DNA from 3 places in the Streptomyces sp. NPDC001843 genome. Region 2 is predicted to be linked to each of the others. Evidence: riboswitches for the same ligand, from Rfam matches in the RefSeq annotation. Region 2 holds a riboswitch; each other region holds the start of a gene.

Region 1 (4,580 bases), on a different contig from region 2:
CTTCGGGGCGATGACCGAGGAACGGATGGGCCGCGTGCAGTTCACCCTGTTCTACGTCGGCTGCGGCTATCTGGCGCTGCTCGGCTACGCCGCCGCCAACGCCGCCTCCGAACAGTCCCTGGTGGGGGCCTCCGGGGCGATCTCGGCGGTCCTCGGCGCGTTCCTCTACCTGTTCCCCGGCGCCCGCGTCACCAGTCTCCTCCCCTTCCTGTTCTTCCTTCCGCTGCGCTTCCCCGCCTGGGTGGTCCTGCCCTTCTGGGCGGCCCTGCAGTGGCTGGCGGCGGGCCGCGCCCCCCAGGGACCGGGTGTGGCCTACCTGGCGCACCTGGTGGGCTTCGGCCTGGGCTTCGTCGTCGCGTGGATGCTGTTCGGGCGGGTGAACAGGGGCTGCCCTAGAGTTGAGGCCGCCCCAGCCCAGGCCCCCGAGGGAGAGAACCAGCCGTGATCACCGCGATCGTGCTCATCAAGACCAGCGTGGACCGGATCCCCGAGATCGCGGAGCGGATCGCCTCGCTGGACAGCGTCAGCGAGGTCTTCTCGGTCACCGGCACCTACGACCTGATCGCCATGGTCCGGGTGCGGCAGCACGAGGACCTGGCGGACGTCATCCCCGGCCGGATCAGCAAGATCCCCGGCGTGGAGGCCACCGACACGCACGTGGCCTTCCGCACCTACTCCCAGCACGACCTGGAGGCGGCGTTCGCGATCGGGCTGGACAACTGAGGCCTGTCCGGCCGGTCCGGCGCCAGGCGCCCAGGCCGGCCGCCGCGATGCCGGTGGCCGGGGCTCGTGGATGCGGCGGCTGCTGACCACCACGGAGGTGGGCGGCCCGCGGAGACCTGGGGTGCGTCACTGAAGGACGGATTCCGAGCCGGCGCCGCCCGCGGGCGTGGTGAGCCGCACGTCCGCGGGCCTGGGCGAGGTACAGCCGTGATGGCCGCGGTGGTCACACCGCCGGGACGCAGCGGCCGTCCTCGGTGCGGTAGCGCCACTTGGCGCCGTCCCGGACGAGTTCCCTCACCGCGTTCACGAACCGCTCCACGTGCTCGTCCGGCGTTCCCGCGCCGAAGCTGACGCGGATGGCGTTGAGGGACTTCTCGCCGGGCGCGGCCTCGGGGGCGCCGCACTCGCCCTGTGTCTGCGGGTCGCTGCCCAGCAGGGTGCGGACGAGGGGGTGGGCGCAGAACAGGCCGTCGCGGACGCCGATGCCGTACTCGGCGGAGAGCGCGGCGGCGAAGTGGGAGCTGTTCCAGCCCTCGACGACGAACGAGATGACGCCGACGCGCGGGGCGTCGTCGCCGAAGAGGGACAGGACCCGGACTTCCGGGATCTCGGCGAGGCCCGCGCGGACCTTCGCGATCAGGTGCTGCTCGCGGGCGACCAGGGCGTCGAAGCCCGCCTCGTCGAGCGCCTTGCAGGCCGAGGCGATGGAGTAGGCGCCGATGACGTTCGGGGAGCCGGCCTCGTGGCGGGCCGCGCTGTCGTGCCACTCCACGTCCACTCCCCCGTCGTCACGCCGGGTGACCTTGCGGCTGGCGCCGCCGCCCGCGAGGTACGGCTCGGCCGCGCGCAGCCAGTCGGCGCGGCCGGCCAGCACACCGGAGCCGAACGGGGCGTACAGCTTGTGCCCGGAGAAGGCGACCCAGTCGACGTCCAGCTCCCTGAGGCTCACCGGGTGGTGCGGGGCGAGCTGGGCGGCGTCCAGGACGATCCGGGCGCCGTGCGCGTGGGCGGCGGCGGCCAGCTCGCGGACCGGCCACAGTTCGCCGGTGACGTTGGAGGCGCCGGTGACGCAGACCAGGGCCGGGCCGTAGCCCCCTTCGATCGACACAGTGCGCTCGGCGAGGGCCCGCTCCAGCGTGTCGACGGCCTGCCGCGGGCTGCGGGGGGCGTCGAGGTAGGTGACCCGTGCGTCCTGCCAGGGCAGCAGGGAGGCGTGGTGCTCGGTCTCGAAGACGAAGACCTGGCAGTCGGCGGGGAGCGCGCGGGCCAGGAGGTTCAGCGAGTCCGTGGTCGACCGGGTGAAGACGACCTGGTCGTCCGCCCGGCAGCCGAGGAAGTCGGCGACGGTCTTCCGGGCGTTCTCGAAGAGGTCCGTGGAGAGCTGCGAGAGGTATCCGGCGCCCCGGTGCACGCTGCCGTAGTACGGGGCGTACGCGGCCACGTCGTCCCAGACCCGCTGGAGCGCGGGGGCGCTGGCCGCGTAGTCGAGCGCGGCGTAGGTGACCTCGCCACCCGTGACGAGCGGAACGGTGACATCACGGCCCAGAACGGGCAGCGGGGCACAGACGGACTGGTCGGCGGCAACGGCGGAGACGGACATGGGTGTACTCCCGTGAAGGCAGGCGGAACTCACCGCACGAGCGGACGGCGCTCAAGCACGGATGAGGTGAAAAGGGGGATGCGGAGGCGGGGCTCGACGCCCTAGCGCATTCGCTTGCTCACGGAAGGCTCCCTCGTCGACCAGGACCCCTGGTGTGCGAGGGGTCCGCGCTTGCCGTAGACCTCGCTGCCTACGGCCTGGTCTTCACCCGGGGCACCCCGCCACGGACGGAGGGTTGCCGGACAGTCGGCCGGGGCCGAATGACTGTCACTCATGACCTGGTCAGAGAAAGTACGTGGGCTGATCACCGTCCGCAACTCGTGTCCGGATGGCGGGACGGCGGTCCTTGGGCCGGGTTCACCGCACGGCGTGGTGTCCGTGGTGCCGGGACCAGCGGACGCCGAACAGCACCAGGTCGGCCACCAGGATGACCGCGCCGATGACCAGGAGCCAGAACAGCCCGTGCGCCGCCACGCCGATGAGTCCCAGGATGATCGCCACGAGGATCAGGAACAGGAAGAGCGCCATGGGTGACCACATCCTCCGACGGGTCGGTCAGCCGCGCGCGAGACGGCGCCCGCGTTCGGCAGCGGCCTCGTAGGGCCTGTCGTAGTGTTCGTAGATCTCGTGCTCCCGCTCGACCGGCAGGACGTCGTCCATGCCGATGGACGGTGCCTTCTTCACCTGCCCCCTGGGGTGGGCCACCTTCACGTACCCGGGTCCGAGGGTCGCCTCGTCGAGGGGGACGAAGACGAGCCGGTGCCGGGTCGGCAGTCCGGTGCGGACGGTGACCATGGCAGGCGTGTCGGTGGTGGTGTCCACGTAGACCGCTTCCAGGGCGCCGATCTTGCGGCCCCTGGGATCGATCACGTCGCGGTTGCGCCACTCGCGGATATCGGCTGAGTGGATCATGCCTAGCTCCTTGCGGCCCGTGTTCCCGGGCACCCCACGCCGAGACGGAGCGGCCGCGGGACCGCTTTGTCACGGTTTCACTGTACTCCCGCGGCTGCCCGGCGTTACTCGTTGCTCGCCGCCACCCAGCGGTCGAGGGTCCGCCTGGCCGATCCCGAGTCGATCGACTCGGCCGCCTTGCGCATCCCGGCACGCAACTGCTCGGCCAGCGGTTCCCGCGTCGGGTCCAGGGCCACCAGCGCCGCCGCCGAGTTGAGCAGGACGGCGTCGCGGACGGGGCCCGTCTCGCCGTCGAGCAGGCGCAGCGCCACGTCGGCGTTGTACGACGGGTCACCGCCGCGCAGCGCCTCCACCGGCACCAGCTCGATGCCGACGTCCCGCGGGTCGAAGGTCTCCTCGGTGACCTTGCCGTCCCTGACCACCCAGACGTGGGAGGTGGACGTCGTGGTCAGCTCGTCGAGGCCGTCGTCGCCGCGGAAGACGAGCGAGGAGTTGCCGCGTCCGGCCAGGACGCCCGCGATCATCGGCGCCAGGCGGGGGTCGGCGACGCCGACCGCCTGCGCCTTCACCTTCGCCGGGTTGGTCAGCGGCCCGAGTGCGTTGAAGACCGTCCGGATGCCCAACTGGCCGCGGGCGGCGGCCACATGGCGCAGCGCCGGGTGGAACTTCACCGCGAAGCAGAAGGTGATGCCCGCCTCCTCCGCGACCTCGGCCACCCGCTGTGGCGTCAGGTCCAGATTGACGCCCAGCTTCTCCAGTACGTCGGACGAGCCCGAGGCCGACGAGGCGGCCCGGTTGCCGTGTTTGACGACCTTCGCGCCCGTTCCGGCCACCACGAGCGCCGACATCGTGGAGATGTTCACCGTCTTCGCGCCGTCGCCACCGGTGCCGACGATGTCGACCGTGCGGCCCGACACCTCGATCACGTTGGCGTGCTCGTACATCGCCCGGACCACGCCGGTGATCTCCTCGACGGTCTCGCCCTTGGCGCGCAGCGCCACCACGAAGCCGGCGATCTGCGCGTCGGTCGCCTCGCCGCGCATGATCTGGTCCATCGCCCAGGCCGTCGCGTCGGCGCTCTGGTCACGGCCGTACAGCAGGGCGTTCAGTACCTCGGGCCAGGAACGGCCCGCCGCGGTGTCGCCTCCAGCGGGGGTCACAGCGCTCATAGCCGCTCCTGATCGGTCGTAGCAGGGTGTGACCCCACCCTATCCAGCCGGGGGCATGGCGAAGGGCCCCGTCCGAACACCGGACGGGGCCCTTCGCGCGTGGCGTGGCGTGCGCAGCGATCAGTGGTGGCCGTGGCCGCTCGTGATCTCCTTGTACTCCTCGACGGTCGGCTTCG
Region 2 (4,580 bases):
GTCCGGCCGGTGCGCCCGCTGCCGCAGGAAGTCCGCGTCCGCGCCCAGACCGTGCACCCCGATCCGAGTGCCGGACACGGCGTCGGCCCCGAGGACGGCTTCGCAGCAGGCGGTGAACGCGTCCGCCCAGCGCTGGGTGAGGAAGCCCGCCCGGTCCGCGCCCAGGATCCCGCCGAGCAGTTCGGCGGCGATGTCGTCGGGGAGCAGCCGGAAGTAGTCCGGCGGCGCCCACGGGGTGTGCGAGAAGTGGCCGATGCGCAGGTCGGGGCGGAGTTCCCGGAGCATCCGGGGAGCCAGCGCCAGGTGGTAGTCCTGGACGACCACCACCGCGCCCTGCGCCGCCTCCTCGGCCAGGGCTTCGGCGAACGCCCGGTTGTAGGCCTCGTAGGACGCCCACTGGCGACGGAACTCCGCGTCCAGGACGGGCTCCAGCGGGGTCTGGTACAGCATGTGGTGGACGAACCACAGCACCGAGTTGGCGATGCCGTTGTACGCGTCGGAGAACACCGTCGCGTCGATGTCGATCATGCGGACCTGCTGCCCGCCGGTCGCGTCCTCGGAGAGCCGCCGACCGCCGTGGGAGCGGCGCACCGCCTCCCGGTCGGCGTCGCTCAGCGCGGCGCACACCCAGAGCGCGTTCGCGTCCGGGCCGATGGCCGACAGCCCGGACACCAGTCCGCCGCCACCCCGCTTGGCGTGCAGCGAACCGTCCTCGCGGACTTCGTACGAAACCGGGCCGCGATTGGACGCGACCAGCACCTCAGCACCGTGCGTGGAAGCCATGAGTCTCAACCTAGCCCGGCCCGGAAACGCTCAAACGTACGGTTCCCTCCCCGGCGGAGTGACACGGCCGGGGTCAGGCCACCCGGCGCGCGGCGTACTCGGCGATCTCCGCCATCGGCGGCCGCTCCTCCGTGTCCACGGAGTAGGTGCGCGGCTCGAAGCCCTCCTCGCCCCGCTCGAACTGGGTGAGCGAGGGCCGGACGAGGTGGCCGCGGGCCAGGCGGAGCTGGGCGGTGCGGTAGATGGCGGCGGCCATCCGGCCGAGCGCCTGCCCGTCCTGGTGGCGGTGCTTGCGCACCCCGACGTCCACCTGGGCCAGGGCGTCCAGGCCCACCAGGTGCAGGGCGTCGACCAGCATGCCCAGTTCCACCCCGTACCCGACGGGGAAGGGCAGCTGCTCCAGCAGCGAGCGGCGGGCCGCGTACTCACCGCCGAGCGGCTGCACGAACCCCGCAAGCTGCGGCCAGTGCATGTTGAGCAGCGGGCGCGCCATCAGCTCGGTGACCCGGCCGCCCTGGCCCGCGGTCCCGGCGAGCGGACGGTCGTACATGCCCTTGACCAGGTCCACGTCCGGGTCGGTCAGCAGCGGGCCGACGATCCCCGAGACGAAGTCGGAGGAGAACTCCTTCAGGTCGGCGTCGATGAAGCAGACGATGTCCCCCTCGGTGACGAGGAGCGAACGCCACAGCACCTCGCCCTTGCCGGGCACGGCCGGTATCCGCGGCAGGACGTCGTCGCGGTGGACGACCCGGGCGCCCGCCGCGGCGGCCACCTCGGAGGTGCGGTCGGTGGACCCCGAGTCGACGACCACGATCTCGTCGACGAGCGGGGTCTGCTGCATCAGGTCGTGGCGGATGATCGCGACGATGTCGCCGACCGTCTCCTCCTCGTTGAGCGCGGGCAGCACGACACTGACCGACTGGCCCGTGCGCTGCTTCGCGGCCAGGATCTGGTGGAGCGGGCGATCGGTCACGGACCAGGAGCGGGTGCTCAGCCAGCGCTCGACTTCTTCCAGCACGGTGGGCGGCTCCTCACTGTTTGTCTCGCGGTTCGGACGACTATCTCAACTGTCCCGGCCTTCGGTTACAGTCTTGAACAACGCGGATGACCATCGCATGTCCGAGGTCACCGTTGTTCACAACCGCACACACAACCGCATACCGCTCATCCAGAGGGGCAGAGGGACACGGCCCGATGAAGCCCCGGCAACCCTCCAGTCGGTTCTCGTAGATCAGTTGGACCAGTCCTGATCGTTCCGCGAGGCTCCCGGCTAGGGAAGGTGCCAAATCCGTCTCACGGCGAGATGCGTCGTGAGGAAGATGAGGAGAAAGGGCCTCGCCTCACATGGCTGTGCAGACTGCTGCAAGCACCACCGACTCCACCGTAGACCTCGGCCCCGCCGCTGCTCTGAGCTGCCGCGAGTGCGGCCACCGGGTACCGCTCGGACCGGTCTTCGCCTGCGAGGAGTGTTTCGGCCCGCTCGAGATCGCCTACGACTTCTCGGCCTACGAAACCGAGGAGCTGAGGAAGCGGATCGAGGCGGGACCCGCGAACATCTGGCGCTACGCACCCCTGCTGCCCGTCCCGGCGGACGTGGCGACCAAGCCCAACATCAACCCCGGCTGGACCCAGCTCGTCCAGGCCGACAACCTCGCCCGTGAGCTCGGCATCGAGGCTTCGCACCTGTACGTGAAGGACGACTCCGGCAACCCGACGCACTCCTTCAAGGACCGTGTGGTCGCGCAGGCACTGGAGGCGGCGCGGGCCTTCGGTTTCACCACCCTGTCCTGCTCCTCCACCGGCAACCTGGCCGGCGCGGTCGGTGCCGCGGCGGCCCGGGCCGGCTTCCGTTCCTGCGTGTTCATCCCGCACGACCTGGAGCAGGGCAAGGTCGTCATGGCCGCGGTCTACGGCGGCGAGCTCGTCGGCATCGAGGGCAACTACGACGACGTGAACCGCTTCTGCTCCGAGCTGATCGGCGACCCGGCCGGCGAGGGCTGGGGCTTCGTCAACGTCAACCTGAGGCCGTACTACGCGGAGGGGTCCAAGACCCTGGCGTACGAGATCTGCGAGCAGCTCGGCTGGCGGCTCCCGGACCAGATCGTCGTCCCGATCGCCTCCGGCTCCCAGCTCACCAAGATCGACAAGGGGCTGCAGGAGCTGATCAAGCTCGGCCTCGTCGAGGACCGGCCCTACAAGATCTTCGGCGCCCAGGCCCAGGGCTGCTCGCCGGTGTCGACCGCGTTCAAGGCGGGCCACGACGTGGTGCGCCCGCAGAAGCCCGACACCATCGCCAAGTCCCTCGCCATCGGCAACCCGGCGGACGGGCCGTACGTCCTGGACATCGCGCGCCGCACCGGCGGGGCGGTGGAGGACGTGACGGACGAGCAGGTGGTGGACGCCATCAAGCTGCTCGCCCGCACGGAGGGCATCTTCGCGGAGACGGCGGGCGGTGTGACGGTGGGCGTCACGCGCAAGCTGCTGGAGAACGGCGTCCTCGACCCGACCAAGACGACCGTCGTCCTCAACACGGGCGACGGCCTGAAGACCCTGGACGCGGTGGCAGGCACCGGCCTGACCGCCACGATCCGCCCGAACCTCGACTCCTTCCGAGAGGCTGGCCTGGCATGAGCGTGACCGTCCGCATCCCCACCATCCTGCGCACCTACACGGGCGGCCAGGCAGAGGTCCAGGCAGAGGGCACGACCCTCGGCGAGGTCATCGCCGACCTGGAGAAGAACCACACCGGGATCGCCGCCCGCGTCCTGGACGACCAGGGCAAGCTGCGCCGCTTCGTCAACGTGTACGTCAACGACGACGACGTGCGCTTCGAGCAGGGGCTGGAGACCACGACTCCGGACGGTGCGGGCGTCTCCATCATTCCGGCCGTCGCCGGCGGCTGACCGAATGACTGATCATTACCGTCGGTAACACCGGTTACCGAGAGTTCATCGAATTGCCCTCGCCGTGAGAGAAACGGAGGGGGCAATTCTGTGTGGTTGAGCGCGGTAGAGTTGGGGAACGCGCTCCCGGAACGCGGGTCGGGGGCCCTGGAATCGCGCCGCACATCCGACAGGATGTAGCCAAAGTGTGCGAATGTTTTGCGCCTTATGTGCCCTTTGCGGGGCCCGACTTGCCCCGGATTCAGCCGAATTTTTGGCAGATTCCCGACCGGCGTCGTCCAGATTTCTCGTCCGATTGACCTGTTGCAGACGGCAGTTGGACAGATACATTCAGCCGCGGTCGACGCGTTCCGGCGCACGCCCCCAATCCATGGGGGGTGAGGTCTGACCCGGATCCGCGAAGTGTGGATCTGTGCAAGGGCCAGTAATAGGGGAGTTAGGCATGGCTCAGGGCACCGTCAAGTGGTTCAACGCGGAGAAGGGGTACGGCTTCATCGCGGTCGACGGTGGTGCGGATGTTTTCGTCCACTACAGCGCGATCCAGATGGACGGTTACCGCACCCTGGAAGAGGGTCAGCGGGTCGATTTCGAGATCTCGCAGGGCCAGAAGGGTCCGCAGGCGGACATGGTTCGGCTCGCGACCAGCTGAAGCACGCGCCGACCCGCACGACGTTCTTCTGTACATCTTCGAAGGGCCCGTACCCCCCGGGGTGCGGGCCCTTCGGCCTGCCCGGACACCCGTGGGGCCCGCTGTTCACCTGGCTATCCGCTCGAGCCGCTTGCACTCGGCATGGGCGAGTGCTAATCATTGGCGTTAGCACTCTGAAGGTGAGAGTGACAATGAAGGACCGGGTCGGTGAGGCCCGCAGGCCAAGTGGGGCAAGGAACCACGCG
Region 3 (4,580 bases), on a different contig from region 2:
TGATGACGGAGAGGACCTCGCCGACGAGTTCGGGGTCGAGCGCCGAGGTCGGCTCGTCGAAGAGGATGATCCCGGGACGCAGCGCGAGGGCGCGGGCGATGGCGACGCGCTGCTGCTGGCCGCCGGACAGCTGCCGCGGGTAGGCGCCGGTACGGTCGCCGAGGCCGACCCGGGTGAGCAGTTCGCGTGCCAGTTCCTGTGCCTGGGCCCTGGTCAGCTTTCCGGTGGCGACGGGGGCGGCGGCGACGTTGTCGAGGACGCTCAGGTGCGGGAAGAGGTTGAAGTTCTGGAAGACGAAACCGATCCGGCCGCGCTGGGCCAGGATGGCGCGCTCGCTGAGTTCCTTCAGCCGCGCCCCGTTCCGCTTCACACCGATCAGCTCGCCGCCGACGCTGACATGGCCCACCTCGGGCTTCTCCAGGTGGTTGATGACCCGCAGCAGGGTCGACTTGCCGGAGCCGGAGGGCCCGAGGATCACGGTGACCTCGCCGGGGCGCACGGTCAGGTCGATGCCGTCCAGGACGCGGTGGGTGCCGTACCACTTGTGGACGTCGTGCACCTCCAGGGCGGCCGGGGTCGTCTCCAGGGTGTCGGTGGCGGTCATACGGTGGCCTCCCTGCGCAGCCGGGCCCGGAAGTCCGCGAGGCCCGCCCGCGCCTTCTGCAGCGGGGTCGGCGGCAGGCTGCGGGTGGCACCGCGGGCGAAGTACCGCTCGACGTAGAACTGGACGACGGACACGACGCTGGTCAGGATCAGGTACCAGACGGTGGCGACGAGCAGCAGCGGCACGATGTCGCCGGGGTAGGTGCTGCCCATGGTCTGCACCGAGCCGAACAGGTCGAGCAGGGAGACGTAGAACACCAGGGACGTGCTCTTGATCAGGCCGATGAGCTGGTTGACGTAGTTCGGGGTGATGGACCTCAGGGCCTGCGGGAAGACGATCCGGGTGAACTGGTAGCCCTTGGGCAGACCGAGTGCGGCCGCCGCCTCGTGCTGGCCCTGGTCGACGGAGAGGATGCCACCGCGCACGACCTCGGCCGCGTACGCCGCCTCGTTGAGGCTGAGGCCGATGACGGCGACCGTCATGTCGGTGGCCAGCTTCGACTCGTCGAAGGTGACGAAGGCCGGCCCGAAGGGGATGCCGAGGCTCAGCGTCTTGTACAGGGCTGAGAAGTTGTAGAGGAAGATCAGGACGACGATCAGCGGGACCGAGCGGAACAGCCAGGTGTAGGTCCAGCTCACCGCCCGGAGCACCGGGCTGCCGGACAGCCGGCCGAGGGCCAGCACGATGCCGCCGAGCAGACCCAGCACGGCGCTGAGCGCGGCCGCTTCGAGGGTGACGACGAGCCCGTCGAGGATCGTGGGACGCAGGAACCAGTAGCGGAAGCGGTCCCACTGGTAGAAGGGGTTCGTGGCCAGTCCGTGCAGGATCTGTGCGACGAGCACGAGGACGACGGCGGTGACGATCCACCGTCCGGGCCGCCGCAACGGCTGAACGCGCTGTGCTACGAAGGCCTTTGACGGTGTTTCGGCGGGTGGTGCCTCGGCGAGGGACACGGCTGCGCCTGGGGGTTCACTCATGGCGGGCTCCGGGGATTCGGACACCCCGGGACCGCGGCGGACCGGACGCGGGCCGCTACGGCGCTGGGGCACGAGGCGGCACACGGGAACGCACGGGAACCGGGGGCTGGTCGGACGACGGCACACCGTACGGACGGTGTCCGTCAGGACGCGGGGGCCGGCTGGGAGGTGGGGTCAGCCCCGACAGCGGGCACGGCCCGGTGCGGTACACAGTGCGCTGTTGACCCGGAGCAGGTCGACGGCACGATCGGCGACGAGGAGTCCGGCGTACGGCGGTACGCAGCCCTGGGTACGGCCCGTGGCCGTCCTGGGAGCTGCGTACATGGCGTCACCTGTCACTGTTCCGGCCCCAGGGGGCCCTCGCGCTTACCGAAGTCGTCGTCCGGTCCGGTCGTCACCTGGGGCACCCCACCGCGATGCGAGGGTTGCCGGTCAGCGAGCCAGGGCTTGGCGCTGACGCTCATGACCTTCTGAGCTGCAAGTAATGCAGTCGGCCGTTCCAATGTCAACGGCCGTCCGAGGAGTGGACCTGGCTGACCCGGTCTCACCTGCGGTAAGAGCCCTGCGGGTCCGTGGCGTGCCCCGTCCAGTCCAGGATCTGGACGGCCGCTCCGGCGGCCTCCAGGCCCTGGCAGTGGCCGTGGTGACGGAGTGCGATGCCGTCCAGGTCGAGGTGGGTCCCGAAGGCGGGGTGGGCCGCCAGGCGCCGGGCGTAGGCCCACAGCACCGGGTACCCGGCGATGCGGTGCACGGCACCGGCGTCGAGGTGGCAGCGGTGCACGGTGTCCAACTGCACCAGGGCCACCCAGAGTTCGACGTCGGCGGCGGTGAGCCGGCCGGCGACGAGGTACTCCTCGCCGTCCAGATACCGCTCCAGCCTGCCCAGCGTGTCCAGCAGCAGATCGAGTGCGGCGGCACGCTGCGCGGGATCCGCGTCGGCCTGTCCGGCGCGCTGCGCGGCCTCCTGGATGCCTTCGGCGCAGAGCCTTTCGACGGCTTCGATCTGGCTCTCGGTGCCGCACGGATACAGCGAGGTGGGGCCGTCCGGGCAGAAGCGGTCGAGGTCGCGCAGGATGTCCGGGGTGTGGGTGCTGACGATGCGCCCTGACCAGTCGTCGCTGAGCACCGGGGCGAGGGCCGGCCCGGTGTAGTGGTGTGCGCTCGCCTCGTACAGCGGACCCAGGGCCGAGTGGCCGCCGCCGGGACGGTCCGGTACGGCCGGCAGGAGCGTGACCGGGCATTCGTGGTCGAGGCCGAGCAGGCTGTGCCCTATGGCCAGGCGCAGCCCGTCGGGACAGGCGGTGGAGAGATGGAGCCGGTAGCGGTGCGGCACGGCGTGGTGGCCGCTGCGCGCGTCCCGGCCGAGGCGACCCCGGAAGACGGGGACGGTGCGGTGGGCGGACGGGACGGCGGCGAGCGGTGTGATGGACATGCGTCTCCCCGGGAGCGGGCGCGCGGACGTACGCGCGGCGGAAGCGTCGTCGGACAGTGGGCGCCAGGGTGTGCGGGAGGGTCCGGGGTGCCCGGACGGGCCGGGCGGGTCAGGGGGTCGCCCGGGACCGGCTCAGGAGGCTGATCGCGCGCTGCAGACACGCAGCAGGTCGATGTGCCGGCGGGAGGTGAGCAGGGGCGAGGTCGGCGTACGGCTCACTCGGCTGGTGACCGTCTCCAAGCGCCTCATGCTTCCCTACCTGTTCACTAGGATTCCCATCTGGAGTGTCGATCCGGCTCGGGGCGACGTCAAGGGGGCGTCCACCCCTGGGACACCGGACGGGTGAACGGGACGGGGCCGCGCCGTGGCCTCGGCGACCACCACGCCCCCCATATCGACGTATCGCAGGGCCGGCGCACGGTGGACTGGAGGCGGGCGGACCCCAGGACGCAGGCATCTGTCCGGGCTCGGCGATATGTGACATAGTACTGATGTGGCGAAGCGACTGACCTGCGATGTCGTGGTGGTCGGCGCCGGGATGACGGGCGCGGCCTGCGCGTGGTACGCGGCGCGGGCGGGCCTGGACGTCGTCCTCGTCGACCGGGGTCCGGTGGCCGGCGGCACGACCGGCGCGGGCGAGGGCAATCTGCTCGTCTCCGACAAGGAACCGGGACCTGAGCTGGAACTCGCCCTGCTGTCCGCCCGGTTGTGGTCGGAGCTGGCCCGTGAGGACGGTCCGGGCTTCGAGTACGAGGCGAAGGGCGGCGTCGTCGTGGCCGCGACGCCCGGTGACCTCGCCGCTCTTGCCGGCTTCGCCGACGCCCAGCGGGCCGCCGGTGTCACCGCGGTGCCCGTCGACGCCGACGGGCTCCCCGACCTCGAACCGCATCTGGCACCCGGACTCGCCGGCGCCGTGCACTACCCCCAGGACGCCCAGGTCATGCCGGCCCTGGCCGCCGCCCGTCTGGTCCGCGCCTCGGGTGCCCGGCTGCGCACCGGATGGACGGTGACCGGCGTGCTGCGCACGGCCCGGGGGGCGGTGCTCGGTGTGCGCACCGACCGGGGGGACGTCCACGCGCCGACCGTGGTGAACGCCGCCGGGACCTGGGGCGGCGACCTGGCCCGCCTCGCCGGCGTCCACCTTCCCGTCCTCCCGAGGCGCGGCTTCGTGCTGGTCACCGAGCCGCTGCCCCGGCTGGTGCGGCACAAGGTGTACGCCGCGGACTACGTGGCCGACGTGGCCAGCGACTCGGCCGCGCTGCAGACCTCGCCGGTCGTCGAGGGCACGGCCGCCGGGCCCGTCCTCATCGGTGCGAGCCGGGAGCGGGTCGGCTTCGACCGCTCGTTCTCGCTGCCCGTGGTGCGGGCACTCGCCGCCGGGGCCACCCGGCTGTTCCCGTTCCTGGAGCGGGTGCGCGCGATGCGGACCTACCTCGGCTTCCGGCCGTATCTGCCCGATCACCTGCCCGCGATCGGCCCCGACCCGCGGGTGCCCGGACTCGTCCACGCCTGCGGGCACGAGGGCGCGGGCATCGGACTGGCCACCGGGACGGGTCACTTGATCGCC

What was found. A riboswitch is a leader RNA that binds a small molecule or an ion and turns the genes downstream of it on or off. The one in region 2 is predicted to bind S-adenosylmethionine.
Region 1: it holds a riboswitch for S-adenosylmethionine, as region 2 does, so the genes downstream of both, ACFYZQ_RS01560 (aminotransferase class V-fold PLP-dependent enzyme) here and thrC (threonine synthase) in region 2, are expected to answer to the same signal.
Region 3: it holds a riboswitch for S-adenosylmethionine, as region 2 does, so the genes downstream of both, ACFYZQ_RS26720 (amino acid ABC transporter permease) here and thrC (threonine synthase) in region 2, are expected to answer to the same signal.

Annotation. Positions count from the first base shown of each region.
Region 1 covers NZ_JBIATQ010000001.1:336,334-340,913, forward strand. The annotation lists gene ACFYZQ_RS01550 (rhomboid family intramembrane serine protease) at 1-445, shown strand, start outside; gene ACFYZQ_RS01555 (Lrp/AsnC family transcriptional regulator) at 442-723, shown strand; gene ACFYZQ_RS01560 (aminotransferase class V-fold PLP-dependent enzyme) at 947-2,323, opposite strand; SAM riboswitch class IV at 2,486-2,602, opposite strand; gene ACFYZQ_RS01565 (hypothetical protein) at 2,681-2,851, opposite strand; gene ACFYZQ_RS01570 (PRC-barrel domain-containing protein) at 2,879-3,235, opposite strand; gene trpD (anthranilate phosphoribosyltransferase) at 3,340-4,404, opposite strand; gene ACFYZQ_RS01580 (cytochrome bc complex cytochrome b subunit) at 4,525-4,580, opposite strand, start outside.
Region 2 covers NZ_JBIATQ010000014.1:112,683-117,262, reverse strand. The annotation lists gene ACFYZQ_RS31130 (trehalose-6-phosphate synthase) at 1-783, opposite strand, end outside; gene ACFYZQ_RS31125 (glucosyl-3-phosphoglycerate synthase) at 857-1,801, opposite strand; SAM riboswitch class I at 1,945-2,109, shown strand; gene thrC (threonine synthase) at 2,128-3,414, shown strand; gene ACFYZQ_RS31115 (MoaD/ThiS family protein) at 3,411-3,686, shown strand; gene ACFYZQ_RS31110 (cold-shock protein) at 4,129-4,335, shown strand.
Region 3 covers NZ_JBIATQ010000011.1:107,594-112,173, reverse strand. The annotation lists gene ACFYZQ_RS26725 (amino acid ABC transporter ATP-binding protein) at 1-604, opposite strand, end outside; gene ACFYZQ_RS26720 (amino acid ABC transporter permease) at 601-1,581, opposite strand; SAM riboswitch class IV at 1,939-2,049, opposite strand; gene ACFYZQ_RS26715 (glutathione S-transferase C-terminal domain-containing protein) at 2,126-3,013, opposite strand; gene ACFYZQ_RS26710 (NAD(P)/FAD-dependent oxidoreductase) at 3,507-4,580, shown strand, end outside.